One region of the Lactococcus sp. NH2-7C genome, then DNA from elsewhere that is predicted to be linked to it. Evidence: riboswitches for the same ligand, from Rfam matches in the RefSeq annotation. Region 1 holds a riboswitch; the other holds the start of a gene.
The links. A riboswitch is a leader RNA that binds a small molecule or an ion and turns the genes downstream of it on or off. The one in region 1 is predicted to bind thiamine pyrophosphate.
Positions count from the first base shown of each region.

Region 2: linked by a shared signal. The riboswitch ahead of thiM (hydroxyethylthiazole kinase) and the one ahead of thiT (energy-coupled thiamine transporter ThiT) in region 1 are both predicted to bind thiamine pyrophosphate.

Region 1 covers NZ_CP124538.1:1,775,751-1,787,677, forward strand. Annotated here, with positions in the region: gene QJV49_RS08990 (UDP-N-acetylglucosamine 1-carboxyvinyltransferase) at 1-75, shown strand, start outside; gene QJV49_RS08995 (YdbC family protein) at 121-339, shown strand; gene QJV49_RS09000 (helix-turn-helix domain-containing protein) at 371-1,198, opposite strand; gene QJV49_RS09005 (hypothetical protein) at 1,397-2,047, shown strand; gene QJV49_RS09010 (ABC transporter ATP-binding protein) at 2,049-3,761, shown strand; gene QJV49_RS09015 (DUF3397 domain-containing protein) at 3,793-4,149, opposite strand; gene QJV49_RS09020 (biotin transporter BioY) at 4,173-4,721, opposite strand; gene QJV49_RS09025 (aminoacyl-tRNA deacylase) at 4,832-5,308, opposite strand; gene thiT (energy-coupled thiamine transporter ThiT) at 5,372-5,920, opposite strand; TPP riboswitch at 5,967-6,066, opposite strand; gene QJV49_RS09035 (MetQ/NlpA family ABC transporter substrate-binding protein) at 6,649-7,509, shown strand; gene QJV49_RS09040 (MetQ/NlpA family ABC transporter substrate-binding protein) at 7,653-8,513, shown strand; gene QJV49_RS09045 (MetQ/NlpA family ABC transporter substrate-binding protein) at 8,630-9,490, shown strand; gene QJV49_RS09050 (acetoin reductase) at 9,556-10,326, shown strand; gene QJV49_RS09055 (MetQ/NlpA family ABC transporter substrate-binding protein) at 10,341-11,201, shown strand; gene QJV49_RS09060 (methionine ABC transporter ATP-binding protein) at 11,305-11,927, shown strand, end outside.
Region 2 covers NZ_CP124538.1:229,353-241,279, forward strand. Annotated here, with positions in the region: gene dltB (D-alanyl-lipoteichoic acid biosynthesis protein DltB) at 1-104, opposite strand, end outside; gene dltA (D-alanine--poly(phosphoribitol) ligase subunit DltA) at 104-1,603, opposite strand; gene QJV49_RS01090 (teichoic acid D-Ala incorporation-associated protein DltX) at 1,631-1,762, opposite strand; gene thiE (thiamine phosphate synthase) at 1,952-2,599, opposite strand; gene thiD (bifunctional hydroxymethylpyrimidine kinase/phosphomethylpyrimidine kinase) at 2,589-3,392, opposite strand; gene thiM (hydroxyethylthiazole kinase) at 3,406-4,158, opposite strand; TPP riboswitch at 4,239-4,341, opposite strand; gene QJV49_RS01110 (glycosyltransferase) at 4,443-6,917, opposite strand; gene wecB (non-hydrolyzing UDP-N-acetylglucosamine 2-epimerase) at 6,907-7,995, opposite strand; gene rplL (50S ribosomal protein L7/L12) at 8,340-8,705, opposite strand; gene rplJ (50S ribosomal protein L10) at 8,775-9,290, opposite strand; ribosomal protein L10 leader region at 9,316-9,441, opposite strand; gene QJV49_RS01130 (hypothetical protein) at 9,663-9,851, opposite strand; gene QJV49_RS01135 (XRE family transcriptional regulator) at 9,865-10,623, opposite strand; gene QJV49_RS01140 (ABC transporter ATP-binding protein) at 10,745-11,927, opposite strand, start outside.

The DNA of each region.
Region 1 (11,927 bases):
ATCCTACGTGGTTATGACCACATTATTGAAAAATTGACTGCTGTTGGTGTAGATATTCAATTGATTGAAGAGTGATAAAAGTGATTTATTTTCGTATAGACTAATGAGAAAGGAAATAAGATGGCTGATAAATTAAAATTTGAAATCATTGAAGAATTGATTGTTCTCTCTGAAAATGCAAAAGGTTGGCGTAAAGAATTAAATCGTGTTTCTTGGAATGATGCCGAACCTAAATATGACATTCGTACTTGGTCGCCTGACCATGAAAAAATGGGTAAAGGAATTACTTTATCTGAAGAAGAATTTGGTGTTCTCTTAAAAGAATTGGGTAATAAATAAAAGTCCTGAGATTTCAGGGCTTTTTAATTTTTTAATGCTCAATTTCAAGAGAGTTGAAAAGTTTAAAGGCTTCGGTATAAGAATTTAAAAGAGAAGAGGCCTCATGATTCTCAGGGTTTATTTTCAACTCATATAATGCTTTCAAATAGACCGTAGTTACTTTTTCATAAAAAAATAAATCGCTCTTAGTATGTGACTCAAGATATGTAAAAAGCAAGGGGAGAGAATCCAAAAAATTATTTTCTATAAATATGGGAATAAGGCGAAGAATTATCTTAAGAATTTTAGGACTGATAAAGTCTAAATATTCATCTTCAGTGGTTATAATTTTTTGAATTAATTGCTCTTGTGTTTTATTCTCAAGGAGATGAAGACAAGAGCTATACAGATAAAGTTCATAGGCACAGAACTTATTAACTGAAAGCAGATATTCTTTTAGATAGAGAATATCTTTTTTATTTACTTGAATATTAGGGTCAATCAGATGAAGTTGGGATTTGATTTGGATAATATTGAGTTTGTAACTCTTTATACTAGGGTGAAGCGTAAGCAATTCGGTCTCTATTTTAAGGAGCTGATGAAGTTTTTCTTTATCTTCAATTTCAAGTTTTTGACAAAAGTCATAATTAAAAAGAAGGTCTTTAGATAAGTTAGAAAAATAGGCTTCATGATAAAATTCCTCAAGACTGACATTGATTGCCTTAAGACTACTAAGAAACTTTGTAAGCGTCATGTCCGTCTGCCCTCTTTCAAATTTGGAAATTTGAGCATAAGAAATATCTTCGCTAGCCACTTCTTTAATTTCCATATTTTTAAATTTTCTCAGCCTTCTAAAGGTTCTTCCTAAGTTAGTATCCATAACTTTCTCCATATGTTCATATATGATTGTTTTTGTTTGTTTAAAGTGTTGACTTTAAAGTTAACTATATTATATAATAATTTCATAATTTTCAGTCAATTAAAGTCTTTTGAATTTATATATTGAAAGAAGGTGAGTCCAATGCAATGCTTAAGATTATAGTATAACCGAAAAAATAAAAGTATGGAGGAAAAATAGATGAATTATATAGATGGAAAAGCTATTGGTAGCCATGAAGTATATTTAAATAAACTTGGGAGCGCTACACTTAATGCTACTTATAAAGTCACTTATGTTAGCCAAAGTTCAAATTCTGCAACAGTTATGGTAAATGGAGAATTATTAGACTTGAAAGTTGGCACAATTATTTATGAGGGGCAACTTATCAGTACGAATTCCTCGCACGTGGAAATCATCAGTAGCATGAATCAATTATATAGATTAGGAACAGAAAGTGAATTTTGTATCGAAAATACGGCTGAGGGTATGTTGCCAGTAGTTTTTGGAAAGGTTTATCGTAAATTTTTACGTGGAGTTCCAGAATTTATTTCAGGTGGAAAATATCGTACAAGTTGTTGGAATGGTATGGAAGAAACAGCTATCTTAAATTTGGACGAATGCAAAGATGAGTATTATAGTTTTGAAAATGCTGTAAATATTTATGAGTATGATGAAGCGGGGCGACAATTTCAAATTGCTCATATGGAGCCATTTACTAAAATGATTCTTTCATTTGATGAGAGTAGTAAAATGAGACAAAGATATAAAGTTTCTAGTGTTTTGAAAATGACAAATAGGGAGATAGATTGGATTTACAATGTCTTTGTGAAGCCTATTAACTGGAGATGATATGAGAAAATTTAAATCGTATTTTTTGTTGCTTTTTGAGGGATTGAAAACTTTTTCTAAAGCGAGTAGGTGGGGGACTCTTGTGCTTGTTATTTTGGTTCCGATTGAAGCACTTGTTCCGACAGGGATTATTTTTTCTATTCAAAAAGTAACAACCGAACTGGCTAAAGGTTCGGTTTTTTCGATGAGTTGGGGAATTTTTGGGGCAGTTTTGCTTTTGATCTCAAATATTATTCCGCCAGCGACAACGGCTATTTCAGGTTATTTGACGGATGTCTTGATTGCAAACATTAATCAAAAATTAATAGATAAAGCAAGCGAAATCAAGTCATTGGAAGTTTTTGAAAATGATGAATTTTATAATGATGTGGAAACAGTTAGGAGTGAACTTTCTTGGCGACCAGTAAATTTAATTGTTTTCACGCTTTCCAATGTTCGTTATATTATTTCTTTACTTTCTTTGCTTGTTTTACTTTTTAACTATACTTGGTGGTTACCTTTAGCAATCGTGATTGTTTTAGTACCTCAAAGTTTAATTCATTATCGAATTCAACAGGAGGCTTTTGAAACTTTGGTAACAAGGCGACCCGAAGCACGTAAGATGAATTATCTGCTAGAAATTGCCTTAAATCGTGATTATGCTAAAGAGAGTCGTCTTTTCAATGTTTTTGATTTTTTGAAGAAACGCTATTGGAAACTCTTTTACACGGTGCATAAGGAAGAAAATCGGATACGCATGCGACAATTTGGAATTGCTTTGATTTTTATTATTATAAGTTCACTTGTATCAATGTTCGCTTTCATTTATCTTGTATTTCAAGTTCGTTCAGGTAAATTATCTCTTGGGATTGTCGTTGGTTTTGCTTCAAGTTTGGTTGCAGCAATTTCGGCTTCTAATGGCCTAGTAGAGGAATCTGACCTGCTTTATGATACTTTAATGTGGTTGGAGAAATATCTTAAATTGATGAGAGAGTCATTCACTGAATCCGGCTATAAAAGTATTACTGAAATCAATCAAATTAGTTTAGATAATGTATCCTTTGCTTATCCAAAAGAAAATCAAAAAGTTCTTAAAAGTATCTCTCTTGAGATTAAAAAGGGGGAAAAAATCGCTATTGTAGGTCAGAACGGTTCCGGAAAATCAACCTTATTGAAATTATTAGCTGATTTATTTACTCCGACAAGTGGTCAGATTTTAATTAATAATGAAGATTTAAGAGAAATAAAGCATGAATATTACTGGGCAAAAATTTCTCCTGTATTTCAGGATTTTTCAAGATTTAAATTTTCTGTTGGAGATTCTATTAGTTTTGAAGAGAAAACAGGAGTTGGTGAAGCTTTACAATTTTCAGGATTGCCTGATTTGAATTCAGAACTTCAATTGGGCAAGGAGTTTGGTGGAACTGATTTGTCAGGAGGACAATGGCAGAAGTTAGCAATTGCTAGAGCTTTTTATAAAAATAATGTGGAACTGTATCTTTTTGATGAGGCTAATAGTGCACTTGATGTGCACAGTGAAAAAAAGCTCTATCAAAAATTGATGGAGCTATCTGCTGGGGCAACAGTAATTTGGATTACTCATCGAATGACTTCAGTCAAATTATCTGATAAAGTTATCTACTTAGATAAAGGCAAGGTTTTAGGATTTGATTCTCATGAAAATCTGTTAAAAAATGAAAACTATGCGTCTTTGTATCGAGAACAATTTGAATAAAAAAAACTGCTCATTACAATTGGGCAGTTTTTTAACGGGTAAATGTTATCACAATAAGGATAAGATAAATAATCAAGGTAATAAAGAAGGTTAAGCGCCACCAGAGTTTTAAAAAGCGACGATAAGTAAATTGTTTATAATAAAGTAAATCAAGCAACAACAAAACAAGCGCTAAGCCAGAAATGATTAGCAGATAGTATGGAATTATGCTGATACTCGTAACATTTTTAGAAAAAATTTGCATCCCTAAGATGAGAAAGATTGTAAAAACATCTGGAATTTTTAGTTTGCGATTGGTTAAGTGACGAAGTCTGAAAAACTTGAAAATGAAAACCAATGCAATAAAGACAATAAGGGGATAAAGCGCCATAAGTACTTTTATAAACATAGACTAATTGTATCGGTTTTGCCCTAGTTTGTAAAGTATTTATTTGTGTGAGAAAGTGCACGAATAAGTGCTAAGCCAAAGATAGTGACAAGGATAGCTTTAATAATTTCAACAAGGACAAATGGTGTGAATCCAAGCTTTAGAGCTAATGACCAATCGACATTGGTAAAAAATTTGAGCCACAATGTTCCGATAACTAACATAAGCAGGTGTCCAACAATATTTATGATAAAAGCAGGGATGGTCTTATAATTAATTTGATGAAGGCCAAAAGAAATAAGGGTTCCCATTATTAAAAAGGCAATTAGAAAACCACCTGTTGGACCAAAAAGAACCGCAATTCCTGATGTCCCTCCAGTGAATACGGGAATTCCAATAAATCCTAGCAGGAGATAGAGTAAGATAGCAAAAAAAGTTTCACGCGCTTTTAGTACTGTGGCAACAAGTCCTACGGCAAGTGTTTGTAAGGTGACGGGCACAATACCAATTGGGATAGACAGAGGGGAAAGAACCGCAATAATTGCTGCACCAAGAGCAATTAGGGTTAAAGAATATAATTTTGTATTTTGCATTAAGAATCCTTTGTTTTATGTATAAAATAAAATATACTAAAAAAGAAGAATTTTTGCAAACTCTTGCTCTAATACACAAAAAATTACTGACAGAAATTCTGTCAGTAATTTTATTCTCTAATTTCGACAAATTGAGCATGAACAAAGTCAGCGAGAACTTTAGGAGCGATTTTTATGCTACGCCCAACTTCGCCAGCTGAACAAACGATAAAGTCGTGCTCTAAGGCAATAGAATCAATGAAAATTGGGAATTTTTTATTTTGCCAAATCCCCACAGGATTATTTGCACCGTGAATATAACCTGTCGTTTTTTGCAAGTCTTTTTGAGGAATCATGCTCACTTTTTTATTGCCCGAAACTTTGGCCAATTTTTTTTCTGATAAATGCTCTGTCAGTGGAAGAATACCAATGACAGGGCCAGTTTTATCGCCAATTAGTGCTAGGGTTTTATAAATATCACTGCGACTGATATCTTCAGGGAGACTATTACTTTCTAAAGCGTTAATGGCGAGTCCAGTATGCTCAATTTTTGCCTTATCAAGAATTTGTTCTACAAGTGTTTTCTTTAATTTTTGCTTTTTAGACATAGCTTTATTATAGAAGAATTTGTGCTGACTGACAAGATAAAATAATTTTGCTGACAGATTTTATTAGTAATTGCTATAAATGAAAAGTTTTGGGAATTTTTTGACGAAAATAATTAAAATAATAAAAGCAGCAATGGCAGTTAAAATTCCGCTGATTCCATTAACAGCAAGAGAGTATGCAACAGCTCCCCAGCCTTTCCAAGCGTATTGGCTCCAGAAAATAATTCCTGCAATAAAATGGAAGAAGTATTTAAGAAGAACAGCAACAAAGGTTCCCAAAAGAACAGGTGCAAGTTTTAGAGGGGGTGTTTTTTGGCGGAAAAGTCCAGCCAGTCCAAGAGACATAGGGGCAAGAATATACTCAAGGAAGGCTTGGGATAAGGTTAGAATATAAGCGTGTCCAGTTATTATTGCAAGCATACCCCAAATTAAACCTCCTACAAGTCCCGCGGTTAGACCACGGCGTAGGCTGAGAAGTAGAATCGGGATTGTAGCGATTTCAATAATAATCCAGCCGTAAACAGTATTTGGAATGAGGCTGATGATGAAGGCGAGCGCCGCCATGAAGGCAATTTCCGTTAGCAAACGAACATTGAACTTAGAATTAGACATAAAAAAACTCCTTTTTGATGCGCACAAAAGGAGGGCTAGAAATTAGACATTTGTCTTAACACATCCCTACGCTGGCATTACCCAGATCAGGTCAGATGGTATTTCTCGCTACTGACAGCTTTGTCAATAGACCCATTGTGCAAATATTTATTTTTACAAGTCTAAGTTTAGCATATTTTAAGGGGAAAAGCATTTTTTTAAGATTATTAATCTATTTTATAAATTAAACTTAAAAAATATTTAAGGCAACATAAAAAATCCATAATTCAAAAAAAACGAAAGTCTGTTAGAATAAGTCTATACACAAATTCAGACAAAATAAAAGCGGTCGAGTAAGTAATTGTGAAGGTCAGCACAGAGAGCTTGTAGCGGTGAGAGCAAGCCTGAGTGAAGCAATGAAAATGGCTTGATAAGCGTATCAAGAGTGAGGTTTAACTAAGCTCTTGACGGAATGGTTCTCGTTATTGAACTTGAAAGTTGCCTTTGGGACCTGAAAATTTTCAGTGGACTAATAAGTGCTTAAATCAAGAATGGTACCACGATATAGCTCGTTTCTTTATATGAAATGAGCTATTTTTATTTAGCACGAGCGCTTTATCTTGAAGAATTTGTTTAACTTTAGAAAAATTAACAGGTGCACGGTTGATTTTTCTAATGGATGTAAAAGTTTATCAAAAGGGGAATAATTGATTTTGAAAAATAAATCAATTAGAAAAAAGGGAGAAGAAATGAATCCAAGAAACAGAAATATTTTAATTGTCGTTATTGTTGTTGTAATTGTTGCTATCGCTGCATTTTTCGGTTTTAATCATAAATCTGGTGAAAGTAAAACGGCAAATAAAACTGTGAATATTGGAATAATGACAGGAACAAAAGAAGATGATGCCATTTGGTCAACTGTTTCTAAAACAGCTAAAGATAAATATGGAATTACTTTAAAATTCACTCATTTTACAGATTATACACAACCAAATACAGCTTTGAAAAACGGCGATATTGATTTGAATGCCTTCCAACATTATGCTTTCTTGAATGCTTGGAATAAAGCTAATGACGGTGATTTGAAAGCAATTGGAAATACAACAATTTCACCAATTCGCCTTTATTCTAAAAAAATCACTTCATTGAGCCAAATTAAATCAGGAGATACGATTGCAGTACCAAATGATGCTTCAAATGAAAGTCGCGCACTTTATGTCTTGAAGAATGCTGGTTTGATTGGCCTTTCTGTATCAGGTGATACACTTGCGACGGTCAAAGATATTAATTCAAATCCAAAAAATTTGGTCATTAAAGAATTAGATGCGGCACAAACACCGCGTGCGCTTGACTCAATTACAGCGGCAGTAATTAATGATGATTTTGCAACAACAGCAAAATTAACGGTTGAAGATTCTATTTATACTGAACCTGTAAACAAAGATAGTGAGCAGTGGATTAATATCATCGTTGCAAATAAAAAAGATGCTAATAACAAAATTTATAAAGAAGTTGTCAAAGCCTACCAAACTGAAGCAACGAAAAAAGCAATTGAAAAAGCTTATCCTGATAAGAGAAAAATTGCTGCTTGGGGATTAAAACTTGACTAAGTAGTTTCGTTAAAAAGTAACGGTTAGGTGAATGCTTCGGAAATTTTTACCTTAGGAATTTCTGCCTTAGGGCTAATAAATTTTACTGACAGAAGACTTAAACTGTTTGCGAACGGTTTGGTCAGTAGAAATTGGAGAAACTTATGAATCCTAGAAATCGTAATATAATTATTGGAATAATTGTTGTTGTCATTGTAGCTATTGCTGCATTTATCGGCTTTGGTCAAAAATCTCAAGCAAATAAAACAGTAAATAAAACAGTGAAAATTGGGATAATGACAGGAACTAAAGAAGATGACAGCATTTGGCAAACGGTATCTAAAACTGCTAAAGATAAATATGGAATTACTTTGAAATTCACACACTTTACGGATTATACTCAGCCAAATACAGCATTGAAAAATGGCGATATTGACTTAAATGCCTTTCAACATTATGCTTTCTTAAAAGCATGGAATAAAGCAAATAATGGCAATTTAGTGGCGATTGGGGATACGGTGATTTCGCCAATCAGTGTTTACTCAAAGCAACTCAAAAATATTTCAGATATCAAAGAGGGTGGAACTATTGCAGTACCAAATGATGCTTCTAACGAAAGTCGTGCCCTTTATGTCTTGAAATCCGCGGGCTTGATTAAATTGGACGTTTCTGGTCAAACATTGGCGACGGTCAAAGATATCACATCAAATCCAAAAAATTTGGTCATTAAAGAACTTGATGCTTCACAAACTGCGCGTGCTTTAGATTCAGTAGATGCAGCAGTTATCAATAATAATTATGCCGTTACTGCTGGTTTAAAGAAATCTGATGCCATTTTTACAGAACCGGTTAATAAAGATAGCCAACAATGGATTAATATTATTGCTGCTAATAAAAAAGATGAAAACAACACTGCTTATAAAGATGTTGTCAAAGCTTATGAAACAGAGGCAACCAAAAAAACTATTGCTAAAGCTTATCCAGATAAGAGTACGATTCCTGCTTGGGGCTTGAAATTAAAATAATTATTTTTAGTGCTCAAATAAGTCTCTCTCCTTTGAGAGGCTTATCGTTCAAAGAAGGTCTGAACACTTGTGAAATAGAATAATTTATAAGTATTCAGTAGAATTTGGGGAAAAATTTGAATCCGAAAAATAGAAATATTATTGTTGCACTCGCACTGATTATTGTTGTTGCTTTGGTTGCTTTCTTTAGTTTAAATCATCAAGCAAGTAAAAAAACAACCGCTCAAAAAACAGTTAAGGTTGGAATTATGAGTGGGGACAAGCAAGACCAAGAGGTTTGGAAATCAGTAGCTAAAACCGCCAAAGAAAAATATGATTTAAAGCTAAAATTTGTTTATTTTTCTGATTATAATCAACCTAATGAAGCACTTCTTTCGGGAGATATTGATGTCAATGCCTTTCAATCTTATAATTATGTGAAAACTTGGAATAAAGCACATAAGAGTGATATTGTGGCAGTAGGAAATACTTATATTACACCAATGCACATTTATTCAAAAGAAGTTAACAAATTGTCAGATTTAAAAGAAGGGTCAACCGTTGCAATACCAAATGATGCTTCAAATGAAAGTCGGGCATTGTTTGTGCTCCAAAGTGCAGGGTTGATTAAATTGACAACAAGTGATTCAAGCAAATTAGTTGGCTTGCCAGATGTCACAGAAAATCCTCATCAATTGAAGTTCAAAGAAGTGGATGCAAGTCAAACACCGCGTGCCCTGGATTCTGTTTCCATTTCGGTTATTAACTATAATTATGCAACAGCAGCTAGCTTACCAAATTCTGAATCTGTCTATATGGAACCTCTCAACAAAACTTCTGCTCAGTATATTAACTTTATTGCTGCGACAAGTAAAGAAAAAAATAATAAAGTTTACAAAGAAGTTGCCAAGGCTTATGCTTCAAGAGCGACAGAAAAAGCAATCAAAGAACAATATCCAGATGGCGGAGAATTGCCAGCTTGGAACTTGAAACTTTGAAACTCCATATCTGTAGCTGTGATAAAAAAATATTAAGCTAGTAGAAGTTGCGAAAGAAGAAAAATATGGGAAAGTTAGCAATTATAACAGGAAGTGGACAAGGCATTGGTGAAGGAATTGCACATCGTCTAGCAGCAGATGGTTTTGCAATTGCTGTGGCAGATATTAATCCTCAGACATCAAAAAAAGTTGCAAAAGTATTGATAAATAAAGGATTTGAAGCAAAAGATTATGTGGTTGATGTCGCGAATCGTTCGGCAGTTTTTAAACTTGTTGCTCAAGCGGTAGAAGATTTCGGCGAACTGGCTGTTTTCGTTAACAATGCTGGGATTGCTTTTATTGATAGTATTGTGGATTCTGATTCAGAAAAAATTGAACGACTATTTGATGTTAATATCAAAGGAACTTACTGGGGAATACAAGCAGCAGCGACTCAATTGAAAAAACAGGGTCATGGTGGACGTATTATTAATGCGGCATCGCTTGCAAGTGTTGAGGGTTCAGCCTTGCAAAGTGCTTATTCTGCTTCAAAGTTTGCAGTGCGTGGATTGTCACAATCGGCTGCGAAAGAACTTGCGAAAGATCATATAACAGTGAATGCTTATAATCCTGGTATTGTACGAACTGCTATGCGGGATACAATTGATAAAAAAACGGCTCAAATCAAAGGAATTAGTATCGAAGAACAGCAGCAAAATTGTTTGAATGAAATTTACCTCGGACGTGAAGGAAAACCAGAAGATGTTGCAGAAGTGGTAGCCTGGTTTGCTTCAGATGCGGCAGAATATATTACAGGACAGTCTATCTTGGTGGATGGTGGCATGAGATTCCATTAGGAAGAGGGGCAAATATGAACGTAAAAAATAGAAGAAGAATAATTACGATTATTATTATAGGATTTCTTATTATCGTTGGTGGAATTTTTGCTTTTTCTCACGCTAGTAGTAAATCAAAAGTTTCTTCAAAAATCGTAAAAATAGGTTTGATGCCTGGCGGGAAACAAGAAGATGTCATTTGGAAACAAGTTCAAAAAAATGCTAAAGACCAATTTGGAATTACTTTAAAATTTGTCAATTTTACTGACGGAGATCAGCCCAATAAAGCTTTGGCTAACCATGAAGTGGACCTCAACGCCTTTCAACATTATGCTTACTTGAAATCATGGAATAAAGCTAATAATGGAAATATCGTATCAATTGGTGATACAATTATTACGCCGATTCATTTGTATTCTACAAAGTATAAAAATGTGACGGAAATTCCTGATAAAAGTACAATTGTTATTCCAAATGATGTTACCAATGAAAGCCGCGCCCTTTATGTTTTAAAAAATGCAGGACTCATTAAGCTTGATACTTCTAGAGGAGCATTAGCAACGGTTAAAGATATCAGAGATAATCCTAAAGGATTAATTATTAAAGAAATTGATGCGAGTCAAACCCCACGTGCGCTTGATTCTGTTGCTGCAGCAGTCATTAATTATAATTTTGCTATTTCAGCAAAAATTTCTGAGAAAGAATCAATTTATCAAGAACCTTTAAATGAAGATTCTGCTCAATGGATTAATTTTATTGCGGCAAATCAGTCTGATAAAAATAATAAAGTTTATAAAGAAGTGGTCAAGGCTTATGAACAAAAAAATATCGCTGATACCATTAAAAAAGAATATCCAGATGGTGGAGAACTCCCTGCTTGGAATTTAAAATTGTAACTAAGAAAACTCGTCAGAGACGAGATTTTCTGTCAGTACTGACAAAGTTATTTTCTCTTTTGTCAGTACTGACAGAGAATGAAAAAAGATAAAGGAAAACAATATGACAGCAATTATTGAATTAAATAATCTTTCTGTACAATTTCATCAGAAAGGACGATTAGTCACAGCAGTAAAAGATGCTACTTTACACATTGAAAAAGGGGATATTTATGGAGTCATTGGTTATTCTGGAGCTGGTAAATCAACTTTGGTCAGAACCATTAATCTCCTTCAAAAACCGACCAAAGGTCAAATTGTGATTAATGGTGAGAAAATTTTTGATAGTGAAAATCCTGTAAAATTTACTGGAGCGAAATTACGTGAGTTTCGTCAAAAGATTGGGATGATTTTTCAACATTTTAATCTTCTGAGTGAAAAAACAGTTTTTAATAACGTGGCTTTTGCTTTACAACATAGCCAAATCGAAGATAAAAACGGGAAAAAACGTTATCTTACAAAAAAGGAAAAAACGGATAAAGTGACCGAATTATTAAAATTGGTTGATTTAGAAGAGCTTTCTGATAAGTATCCGGCTCAGCTTTCTGGAGGACAAAAACAGCGGGTTGCTATTGCGCGTGCACTTGCTAATGACCCTGAGATTTTGATTTCAGATGAAGGAACATCAGCGCTTGATCCAAAAACAACCAATCAAATCTTAGATTTACTTAAATCTCTTCATGAAAA
Region 2 (11,927 bases), 1.0 Mb from region 1:
ACTTGATACCACATGAGTTTTTTGCCCAGAAGCTGGGCGATAACGATAGGAATTAAAGCAAATCCTAAAATCAAGAAGTAAAAGGGTGTTGAATAGGGTTGCACTAGTTGCCACCTCGCTCTTTTTGGGCGAGTGCCTTGCGGTCAACTTTGCCATTTTGATTCAATGGGAACTTTTTAAGGTAAACAAACTTAGTTGGCATCATGTAATCCATAATTGTTTTTGAAAGTTCAGCTTTGAGTACTTTAGTGAAGGCGCGTTCGGCTGCACGGTCTTCAAATGTTTTTTCCGTTTCTAAATAAGCAATTAACGCGGTGACTTTATGCTGGTCATTCGTTTTCGGTAAGACTACTGCTTTTTCAATCTCTTTTAAGTTTTGAATATTGGCTTCAATATCTTGAAGTTCAATACGGAATCCGTTAAATTTAACTTGAAAATCAATTCGTCCTTGGTAACGAAGCATTCCGTCAGCGGAAATTGAACCGGCATCTCCTGTATGATAGGCGGGTTTGCCGTCCACTGTGAAAAAGGCTTGCTCAGTTTTTTCTGGATTTTCAAAGTAACCTTTGGCTACCGAATCACCAACAATGATGATTTCCTTATCCATAATTTTTAAGTCAACACCTGGTTTGGCAAAACCAATTGGAACACGATCATTTTCTGTCAGTAATTCTTTCGTAATTTTTACTGATGAAATGGCTCCTGTTGCTTCTGTCGGACCATAAGTATTATAAATATTTGCTGACGGAAAAGCTGTCAGTAATTTTTCTGCTGTTTTCTTTGTTAATTCTTCGCCACAGAAAATAAATTGAACTAATTGAGGGTGTTCTTTTTCAGTGAACGAGGGGTCCAATAAGCAAATATCAACAAATGATGGTGTTGAAATCCAAGTATTGATGACCGTTTTATTCAAACGTTCAAAAAGTAATTTGAAGTTTGTTGTTTCGTCACGTGAAAGAGAAATTAATGTTCCGCCAGTTGTAAGACTTGGGTACAAGCTGAAAATTGATAAATCAAAGCTGTAAAGGGCTTGTGACAAGATTTGATTATTTTCAATTTTCATAAAATCATTGTTCATCCAATTGGTGAAAGTCACAAGATTATCATGACTGACTTCAACACCTTTTGGTACCCCTGTTGTTCCAGAAGTATAAATAATATAATTGCTGTCATTTCCAGAAACTGCTTTAGAAAAATCAAGTGCTGGAAGTTTGTCAGTCAAAATCTGGTCAGTAAGTTCAACTGAAATTCTGTCAGTAAAAAGTGCTTCAAAATCTGCTGACAGTTCAACTGTTGTAAGTACTACCGCTGGTTTTGCCGCTGTTTTAATCATTTCTGTCCGCTCAAATGGAGTGTGAGCATCAACAGGAATATAGGCGTGACCAGTTAAATTTGTCGCAAGCATAGCTGCTAAAGTGATAAAATCGTTTTTACCGAAAATCAAGATTGGACGCTGATTTAAATTGCGTTCATTGATTTGTTCTGAGATATGTGAAACCGCGGCAAATAATTGACGATAAGTAAATTTCTGCTCACGCTCAGCAAGTACGATAAGGTCTGGTTCATTTTTTGCAATTTCAAAAATTTGTTCTAATAATTTCATAATTAACCCTCTAATGATTGATTCTCTCTAAAATTCATTATAAATAAAGTGCGCACCGCCAGTATGACTGTAGGAATAAAGATAGAGTAGAATTAATATAGTTATAAAGTAAAATATTGTTTTAGCCAAAAATAGACGAATTTCTTTTTTCTTGTCCATTGGAACTCCTTTTATCTATAAAGTAATAAGAGGTTTTTAGAATAGTCCGTTAATCTCATATCATTTATTACTCTGATTATAACATTTATTAAGGAAAAAAAACTTACATTTGTGTAAGTTTAATTTATATAATCAAAAGAAAACGTAATCATTTTATTTATTGTATTTTTAAGGGGTACAACTTCTTTTTTAATTAATTTTTTGCTTAATTTTTTGAACAATTTTTTTGGCATTTTCGGCTGCTGTCAGCAAAGAAATTACCGCAATTCCGTTCAGACCAATTTTTGAGAGCTCTGTCAGTGAATTTTCAGTAATTCCGCCAATCCCAACGATTGGCAACTGATTAGACAAGAGCATTTTTCTTAAATGATTAATCCCAATTGGTTCTGCTGCGTCGGATTTACTATTTGTTGGATAAATCGGACCAATTCCCAAATAATCAGCCCCACTTATCTGAGCAGCTTTAAGTTCTTCATCATTGCTGACGGAAAGCCCTACCCACATTTCTTGGCCAATCAGCTCGCGAATTTTACTGACAGATTCATCTTCTTGTCCAACATGAATCCCATCTGCTGACAATTCACGCGCTAATTTAACATCATCATTTACAATAAAAGAAACAGCCGATTCTTGGGCTACCTTTTGTAACCTTTTTGCTACTTCAAATCGTTGATTTTTATTTTTATAAATTGTTCCCTTATCACGAAATTGGTAAACCGTAATTCCACTTTTAATGATTACAGAAATTTGCTCAATAGCATCATCTATTGAAAGGTTTGGAAAATCTTGTGGCCCAGCAATAAAATACAGCCTCAAGTCTAAAATTTTATTTTTCATTAATTGTCACCCAATGATTTAATGGTCCATGTCCATGACCAACATTTATTGTTTGTGAAATAGCTTCAGTAATAAATAATTTAGCTTTTGGCATCACCTCTTTTAAATCTTCTCCTAAAGCTAAATGAGCTGTAATATAAGAAGAAAGTGTATCTCCGGTTCCGTGTGTTCTTTCTGTCAGTAATCTTTTAGAGTCATAAGTACTGACAGAACCATCTGTCATCAATAAATAATCCCTGACTAGTTCTCCATTACCATGTCCACCTTTAATCAGCACATTTTTAGCACCTAACTTTTGAATATCATGAAGGGATTTTAAAATTTCCTTTTCGTCAGTAATTTTATAGCCACACATAACCTGTGCCTCTTCCAGGTTGGGAGTGACCAACTCTGCTAAAGGTAACAATTCATTTTTTATCAAATCAATAGCTTCTTTTGTCAAAAGAATTGCCCCGCCTTTAGCCACCATTACCGGATCAACCAGCAAATGCTTCGGTTTATATTTTTTCAAGCCTTGAATTACCGCTTCAACTTGAGCAACATCAAAAAGTGCACCCGTTTTAGCTGCTGAAATTTTCAAATCAGAAAATACTGAGTCAAATTGAGCCAAAATAAAATCTTTATTTGTCGGTAAGATTTCTTGTACACCATATGTATTTTGTGCTGTCAACCCTGTCACAATCGTTGCCGAATATACTTTTTGATTATGAAAAGTTTTTAGGTCAGCATTAATACCAGCCCCACCAGAAGAATCAATTCCAGCGATTGTCACAACTTGAGAAACATCAATCATTTCTTTTTCTCCCTTACTTAACCTCTTGCATCGCTTGATAGATTTTATCAAGAAGACTATTCACAAAATTTCCTGGTAGATTTTCTACTTGCTCAGTAGCTTTCACACCAGATTCACCGAAGAATTCTGTGGCTTCATGAGCCGCCTTAAATAAATTATCAGATACGGTCGCAAAAGTTCCAACAATCGCTGACAACATGTCCCCACAGCCAACATTAATTTTAAAAAGTGGACTATCAGTTTCAACAAATAGTTCCTCAAACCCATTAGAAATAACATCAACTTTTCCAGTTTGAATAATGACTGCTCCTGTTTTTTTAGCAGCAAGTCTCACTTGCTCAACTTCTAAATTTGACTCAAGTGCATCAATTCCTTTGTTAAAGCTTTCTTTATCAGCAAACCAAGCAATTTCTGCTGAATTTCCACGAATGATATCAAATTTAACCTCTTGCATTAATCTTTTGACAAAACTTGCTCTAAAAGGGACATTGACAGCAACTGGGTCCAAAATTAAAGGTTTGTGCTTTTGATTTGCTAACTGACAAATAGTCAAAAAAAGCGGATAATCCTTTTCTGAAATGGTTCCAATATTAACCACTACAGCATCTGCAATTTCAACTAAAGTTTCACTTTCTGAAATTTCCGCAGTCATTAATGGTGAACCACCAGCAAAACTAATCGCATCCGCAACTCTTTGTGGAGTTACAAAATTCGCTAAATTTAAGATAAGTGGTTGTTTTTCTTGAATCTTTTCTAAAATTGACATCAAAAAACTCCTTTATAGACACAAGGAGGGCTCTAGTATGATAAGAAAATAAGCTAAAAGATTTTCATAAAGAAAATACAATTAAAACTCGGACACATTCTTACGCAGGTCTTAACCTGTTCAAGTCTGATGGTCTTTCTCAACCGGTAATTTTAGTTTTTACCAGTACCCATTGTGTTATTGATTTATTTTTAAAACTACAACTACTTTAACATATTTAAACTAAAAAAACTAATTTCGCAAATATACAAAAGAAAAAACCTAGCCCAAAAGGCAGGTTTTTCTTATTTTTTATACTCATCAATATGAGGGTCAACACTTTCTTCTTGACGATTAGTTTTTACCCAATCATTTTTAGAGTTGAAATATCGAATGGCTGACTGTGGATAAATTTGAGTTAAAATAAGTAGAAATTTCGTCAGATTAACCGTATCTTTCACTACATCCCACACCCTTGTTTTTTCTTGCGACTTCTCTTTATTATAAAGAATAGCCCATACAAAATTCACAAAGATAATATAAATTGACATCACGATAAAAAGCACAACAACAATTTTAAGTGATTGAGTAATCCCTGATAGGATAGCAGAATTAACAATCATAATCAGTGTATAAATTACAATGATATATTCAATCCCCATTAACCAGGGTTTCAGTAGGGTCATCAATAATTCAAACTTCTGTTTATTCTGCAATTTTTTTGACCGAATAGTCGGCAAAATATATTTTGAAGATTGAATATTTCCCTGTGCCCACCGCACTCGTTGTTTAACCAAAGCCTCATTATCATTGATAATCCCTGTTTGTTCAATGTAAATATCATCGAATTGAGCATTTTTAACTTCAATATCAGATAGAAAAAGACGAGTTGATAAATCAAAATCTTCAACAAGTGAATCTGTCCAAGGGTCTTCATTCAATGCCTGAAGAGTACTTAATTTACAGAATTGACCATTTCCACCAAAGGCAACAGTATTGGTCAAACTTCTAAAAGACTGTGTAGCATTGATAATTTCAGAAAATTCGAGATCCTGAGAAGCATCTTTAAGTAAATTTGCAACACGGACTTTTGATTGTAAGCCAGTAAGTTTATCATCATGATTAAAGGCACAATTGACTTTTTCAAAGTAATTATGATCAAGTTTTGTATCAGCATCGATTATCGCAATTAGGACATCCTCAGGAGCAATTCCTGCTTCTTGAATTTGTTCACTAATTTGATAGTAAGCCCAATTGAGAGCTACTCCTTTTCCCTGCTGTGCATTAGGTTTCAATCGTTTTAATACATTTAATCTAGGATCCTTAAGTTCAGAAATTTTTTCCAATGTGTGATCATCACTTGCATCATCAATAACTGTCACCACTAGATTTTCGTAATTATTTTTTAAAATACTTTTTAAAGTTGTTTGAATCACTAATTCTTCATTCAGACATGGGATTAAAACATGGATATGGAACTGCTTTTTTAGTCCTTCATTTTTTAAAGTAAGAGCGTTAATTCTTTGTCTTTTACTATAAGAATACCAAAGAATGAAGACTTCCACAGTATAATAAAGAAAAACAAAAACTGAAAAAAGAAAGAAAATATAATTGATACGGTCAAAAATATCAGCAAAAATATAACTCTTTTCCCAATAATGATATCTTACGATATATAAATAGAGGAAAGGGAGACTTGATCCAATATACAATAGTATTTTTGATCTTGGTCTTATAAACTTTTTTAATCCAGTATAAATGCTCAAAAGCATAATGACTACTACTTCAAATATTTGCAAAGCAAAATAACTATTAAATACTTTTTCATTAAACCTAACAAAGTTAGTCGGAGGTTCAATCAAAAAGATATAGCCATATACCCCCAATGCAATTAATATTAAAATTAAAAACGGTTTTATAGTGGATATTTTTTTCTTAGATTTTTCACCCTTATATCCAATTACTAAAGCAAAAGCAATTATTGGGAGAACAAATTGAGAAACCACTGTCAAGCTTTCAAGCCAATGAGCTAATAATACACCATGATTAAGTTCTATCCCATTAAAGAAAGCTTCTTGGGCAAAACTAAACGTAATATTCATTTGAGTCCCAGAATAGACAATCAGGGCTACTAGATAGATTACTAGGAGAGCATATACAGTATTCTTTATGCTTTTACTTATTTGCTTCAGATCAACACCAGTAAACTTACAAAAACTTAAATACATAATGGGCATAAAAGGAACAATTAAATACCTAATATCCATATTACTTACAATCGAAAAATCAAACCTTTGGTGTTCAATCAAAATTTTAAAAAGAAATCTAAAAACGATAATAGGTAATGTAATAAACCATAAAGAGGCAATTATCGTTGCTAAATTATAGATTAAGCGTTTTTTTGTCGAAACATAGTAAGCTAAACCACAACAGAATAAGGTAAATATGGCAATCAAAAATCGAAAAGAAAAGAGCTGTGGAACAGCATGCTCACCTCCTACGAGATAAGTTAACGATACGATTAAGCGATTTGAACCATAAATTAAGAAGCCGAAAACACCGATAATACTAAGATTTTTAACTGAATTAGGGACCTTTTCACTATCAGTAATGATAAAAAATGAACTCAGCATCAAAGGAGCCACAAAAAAGAAAAGTGTAAAGAATTTTTCCCTGGTAGTAAAATTTGATAAGCGGAAAATAAACTCAAAATTAAAGAGGAAGATAAAAATGAGACAGACAGACTGGAAAGACTTTAAATTAATTTTTTTATTTTTCATTTAGAATATTAACAATCTGCAAGGAAGTTGTTCCGTCACCATAAGGATTCTTACTTCCTGACATCCTTTCATATTTAGTCTTGTCTGTCAGTAAAGTCCGAGTCTCATTAACAATATTTTCTTTTGAAGTCCCCACAAGTTTTAAAGTACCAGCCAGTACACCCTCGGGTCTTTCAGTTGTATCACGTAAAACAAGCACTGGAATCCCTAAGAAAGCCGCTTCTTCTTGAATTCCACCAGAGTCAGTTAAAATCAACTCGGCATGACGCATCACATTATGAAAGTTAATTGTATCCAGCGGGTCAATGATTTTAATATTACTATGTTCCAGTAATTTTTGCGCTTTTTCACGAATGATTGGATTCATATGAATTGGATAAATGATTTTATATGTTTCTTTAAATTCATCAGCGATCTCTGCAATTCCATCAAAAATTTCTTCTAAATCACTCAAATTTTCACGACGGTGAGCCGTCACTAAAATCATTTTCTTATCAGCTTGCCATGATAAAGCTTCATTTGTATAATCATCCTTTAAAGTATACTGAAACATATCTATAGCACTGTTTCCAACTACAAAAACCTGTTTTTTGGGCTTACCTTCTTTTAAAAGATTTTCTTTCGTCATTTCCGTTGGTGTAAAATGATAATCAGCCATCAAACCAACAATTTGACGATTCATTTCTTCAGGAAATGGTGAAAATTTATTGTAAGTTCGCAAGCCTGCTTCAATATGTGCCAACTTTATCTGATTAAAATAAGCAACCAAACTTCCAGCCAAAGTAGCTGCAGTATCACCATGAACTAAGATGACATCTGGTTGTTCCTTTTTAATAATTGGGTCAAGACCGCTAATTGATCCTGCCACAATTTCTGATAAACCAGAATATTTTTCCATGATTTTCAAATCGTAATCAACTTCCACAGAAAATTCATCTAAAAGTTCATTGAGCATTTCTTTGTGCTGCCCTGTGTTAACCAGAACAATTGGATTGCCTTGCCTTTTCGCCTCTTGGATTACTGGATAAACTTTAATAAATTCTGGCCTAGTCCCAAATATAAAGAGTAACTTTTTCATCTCTACCTCACCATCTATAATTAATATTTTATTACGGCTAACTACTTTAAATGTACCTTAAAAACTATATACTTATATTCTATTAAATAATAGTATCAAGAGCAACTGAACTGCTTTTGTCCCGTATTAAATTAATATTATGCATTATAAAAGTATGGTACAAATGTACCACACTGTCATTTTGGTGTAATTATTTAAAGACGCTGTACGATATATTCTAGCATATAAAACTTACATCAGTCAACATTTTATAGTTTTATCTTAAAAGTTTTATAAACTTTCAATAGATTAAAAAAAACTGCCAACATAATGTGACAGTTTTTATTCAAATAAGAATAAAATTCTTATTTAAGTGTGATTGAAGCACCAGCTGCTTCAAGTTTTTCTTTAACTTCGTTAGCTTCTGATTCAGAAAGACCTTCTTTGATCATTGTTGGTGCACCATCAACGAGTTCTTTAGCTTCTTTAAGTCCAAGACCAGTGATTCCACGTACTTCTTTGATTACTGCAACTTTTTTGTCGCCAGCTGATGTCAATTCAACGTCGAATGAATCTTTAGCTGCTGCTGCATCACCAGCACCTGCTGCTGCTGCAACTGGAGCTGCTGCTGTTACGTCAAATTTTTCTTCGATTGCTTTTACAAGTTCAGAAAGTTCAAGGATTGTTGCGTTTTCAAGTTCAGCAACGATGTTTTCAATGTTCAATGCCATTTTAATATTCTCCTATTAATTTTTTATTTTGTTGCGTAAATCCGCCGATATAAGTAATGTTGCTTATAATTAAGCAGCTGATTCTTCTTTTTCTGCAACAGCTTTGACTGCAAGAGCCACGTTGCGGACAGGTGCTTGGAGCACTGAAAGAAGCATAGAAAGGAGTCCATCGCGGCTTGGAAGAGACGCAATAGCTTGGATTTCTTCTTTAGAAGAAACTTTACCTTCGATAACACCAGCTTTGATTTCAAGATTTTCAGCATCTTTTGCAAAGTCAGCCAAAACTTTTGCTGGTGCTACAACATCTTCGTTAGAAAATGCTACTGCTGATGGGCCAGTGAATGCTTCTGATAAACCTTCAAGACCAGCTTTTTCAGCTGCACGACGCAAGACTGAGTTTTTAACGACTTTGAATTCAACGCCTGCTTCACGAAGTTGTTTACGAAGTTGAGTGTCTTGATCAACTGACAAACCACGTGAATCTGCAACAACGATAGATGCTGCTTCAGTCATTTTTTGTGCGTAAACATCAACCAATTCTGCTTTCTTAGCAATTGTTGCTTCATTTACTTTGTAATCGCTCATTTTTTTACCTCCATTTTATTTTGGTTGTAGAAATAAAAAATCTCTACACACAAAAGACATAGAGAGTTCAATTATCATTTTGATATTTGTCCTCGGTAGGAAGTTTATGACTTTCGTCCCCTACTGTCTTCGGTCAGTTCTTTTAGAACCGTTAATAAGTATATCAAAGTTTTTCTGAAATTGCAAGGATTAACTTACTTTCAAATCCATTTGCCTTTTTTATATAGATATCTGCTAAAAAATTTATTTTATTTATCACTTTTATTTTGAAATTGTACTATAAACCAGCTCATCAGTTCTCTATTTTCCTAGGATTAACAAGAAAAAAGGCGAATAATTTCGACCTTCATTTATTATACTTTTCATCTCAGCTCATGCAATATTTTTTTGATTTTTTGAACCATGAAAAAATTTTACGTTAATAATCTTTTTTTCCTTTTTTTCTTTCACTTTATCATCATTTTCTATCATTTTTTGTGAAAGAAATAGGACAAGTTCATAAACAGCCGAAAAAATTAATCCAATCCCCAGTATTGGCAAAATTTCTCTTATCCAATTCATTTTAAGTCCTCATTTAATCTATAATTTGTGATTCTTCAATTTCTTCAAAATTATCAACCACTGGCCCAATAATTCGGAAATTATCTTCCTGTCCTAGATAAAAGTCCTTATATTGTGGGTCAGGATTGAGTGAGTGAATTCTAAACTGTCCATCTTCTTCTTCAAATACTTGCTTGATATACAAACGTTCTTCTCCCAAATCACCTTCAGCAATTGCGTAAATATCTCCACTCCGACCAAAACCAGTATGTAAGAATGTTGCAATAGAAAAATTTGGAAAATCCGGCTCCATGGATTCACCCTTAATTCTAGCTGCACCATCATATCGCCTCAATGTTTCTGTTGTATATGCTCTATAATAACCACCTGTGTTATTTGCTATTTGACCAAAACCTGCCGAAAGCGCTTCATCTTCAACAATAGCATACTCTAATGAAGAACGTCGATAAGTTTTCAAATCAATGAGATCTGCTTTATTTTGTTCCATAAGAAAGTCAGTGAAGTTAATAACTGATTCTTGTTGTTCTCCTGTCAGTGAACGATAATTATCAATTAATTGCTTTTCTGCATTATTATCATCTTCTTTGATTAATTCTTGAATTGGCAAACCATAAATATCTGCAAGTTTTTCTAGTAATTCTAAAGTTGGGTTAGTTGATTTTTGTTCCCAGAGTACATAGGCATTTTGCTTCATTCCTAGCTTTTCTGCTAATTGACTCTGTGTCAATTTTGCATTTTTTCTTAATTTTTTTAAGTTCTGACCAAAATTCATAAACTCTCCCTTCCTGATTCTTTATCAATCTTTCTTATATTATATCTCTTATTTTATTTTTTGTCAATGGATTTTATCAGAAAAACTGATAAAATTTAAAAGCCACTGATATCAGTGACTTTTAGAGTTCTTTTTGTAATGTTTGTATTCGATACATGTCTGCATAATAACCATTAAGTGCTAAAAGTTGGTCATGATTTCCTCGCTCAATAATTTCTCCCTTGTTCAAGACTAAAATCTGGTCAGCATCTTTAATCGTTGATAAACGGTGAGCAATGGCCATTGTCGTTCGATTTTGTCGCATATTTGTCAGACCTTCTTGAATAAGCGCTTCAGTTTCAGTATCAATATTGGCTGTTGCTTCATCTAATAAGAGAATTTTCGGATTACGCACAATCGTTCGAGCAAAGTTAATTAATTGACGTTCACCGGCCGAGAAGGCTGCCCCGCCTTCAATTACTTTGGTTTCGTAACCATTTTCTAAAGCTTTGATGAATGTGTCAGCTTGGACAAATCGAGCCGCTTCTTTAGCTGCTTGGTCAGTAATCTGTGGATTCATCATTTTGATATTGTCAGTAACTGACGCAACAAACATAAAGGAATCTTGCAAGACTAAACCAATTTTTTTCCTAAGTTCTTCTTTTGAATAACTTCTAATGTCCTGATCATCAATCAAAACTTGGCCTTCTGTGAATTCATAGAAGCGCATAAAGACATTGATAATACTCGATTTTCCCGAACCTGTATGACCTACAAAAGCAAGCGTTTCTCCAGGATTCACAATAAATGAGATGTTTTTCAAAACTTGATGTTCTCCGTCATATGAAAAACTGACATTGCGAAATTCAATTTTTCCTTCTTGAATGATTGGAGAATTGCTGACAGATTTTCTGTCAGTAAATTTTTCATCAACATTTTTACTGACAGAAGTTGAAATTCCTTGTTGTGGCGCAAATTCTTTTTCTTCCATGATTGTCTTGATGCGACTAGAGGCCACCAATCCATTTGAAAAGTTTGATAAAGAATCCATCAATCCTGAAATAGGATTAAAGTAAATTTGTACATTACTGATGAAAGCATAAATTAAACCAGCCTCAACCACTGCATGTAGACTTCGATTAGAATACATCAACAAGACAACAACAATTGAGAGGGCCATCAAAAAATTAACTAAAGGGCTCAACAAAATCCCATTAATCTGAATCACTCGTTTTCGATAACCATAATATTCATCATTTGTTTTTTCAAATTCATTTCCTAGTCTGCTCTCTTGGCGAAATTGTTGAATAATTCTCATCCCAGAA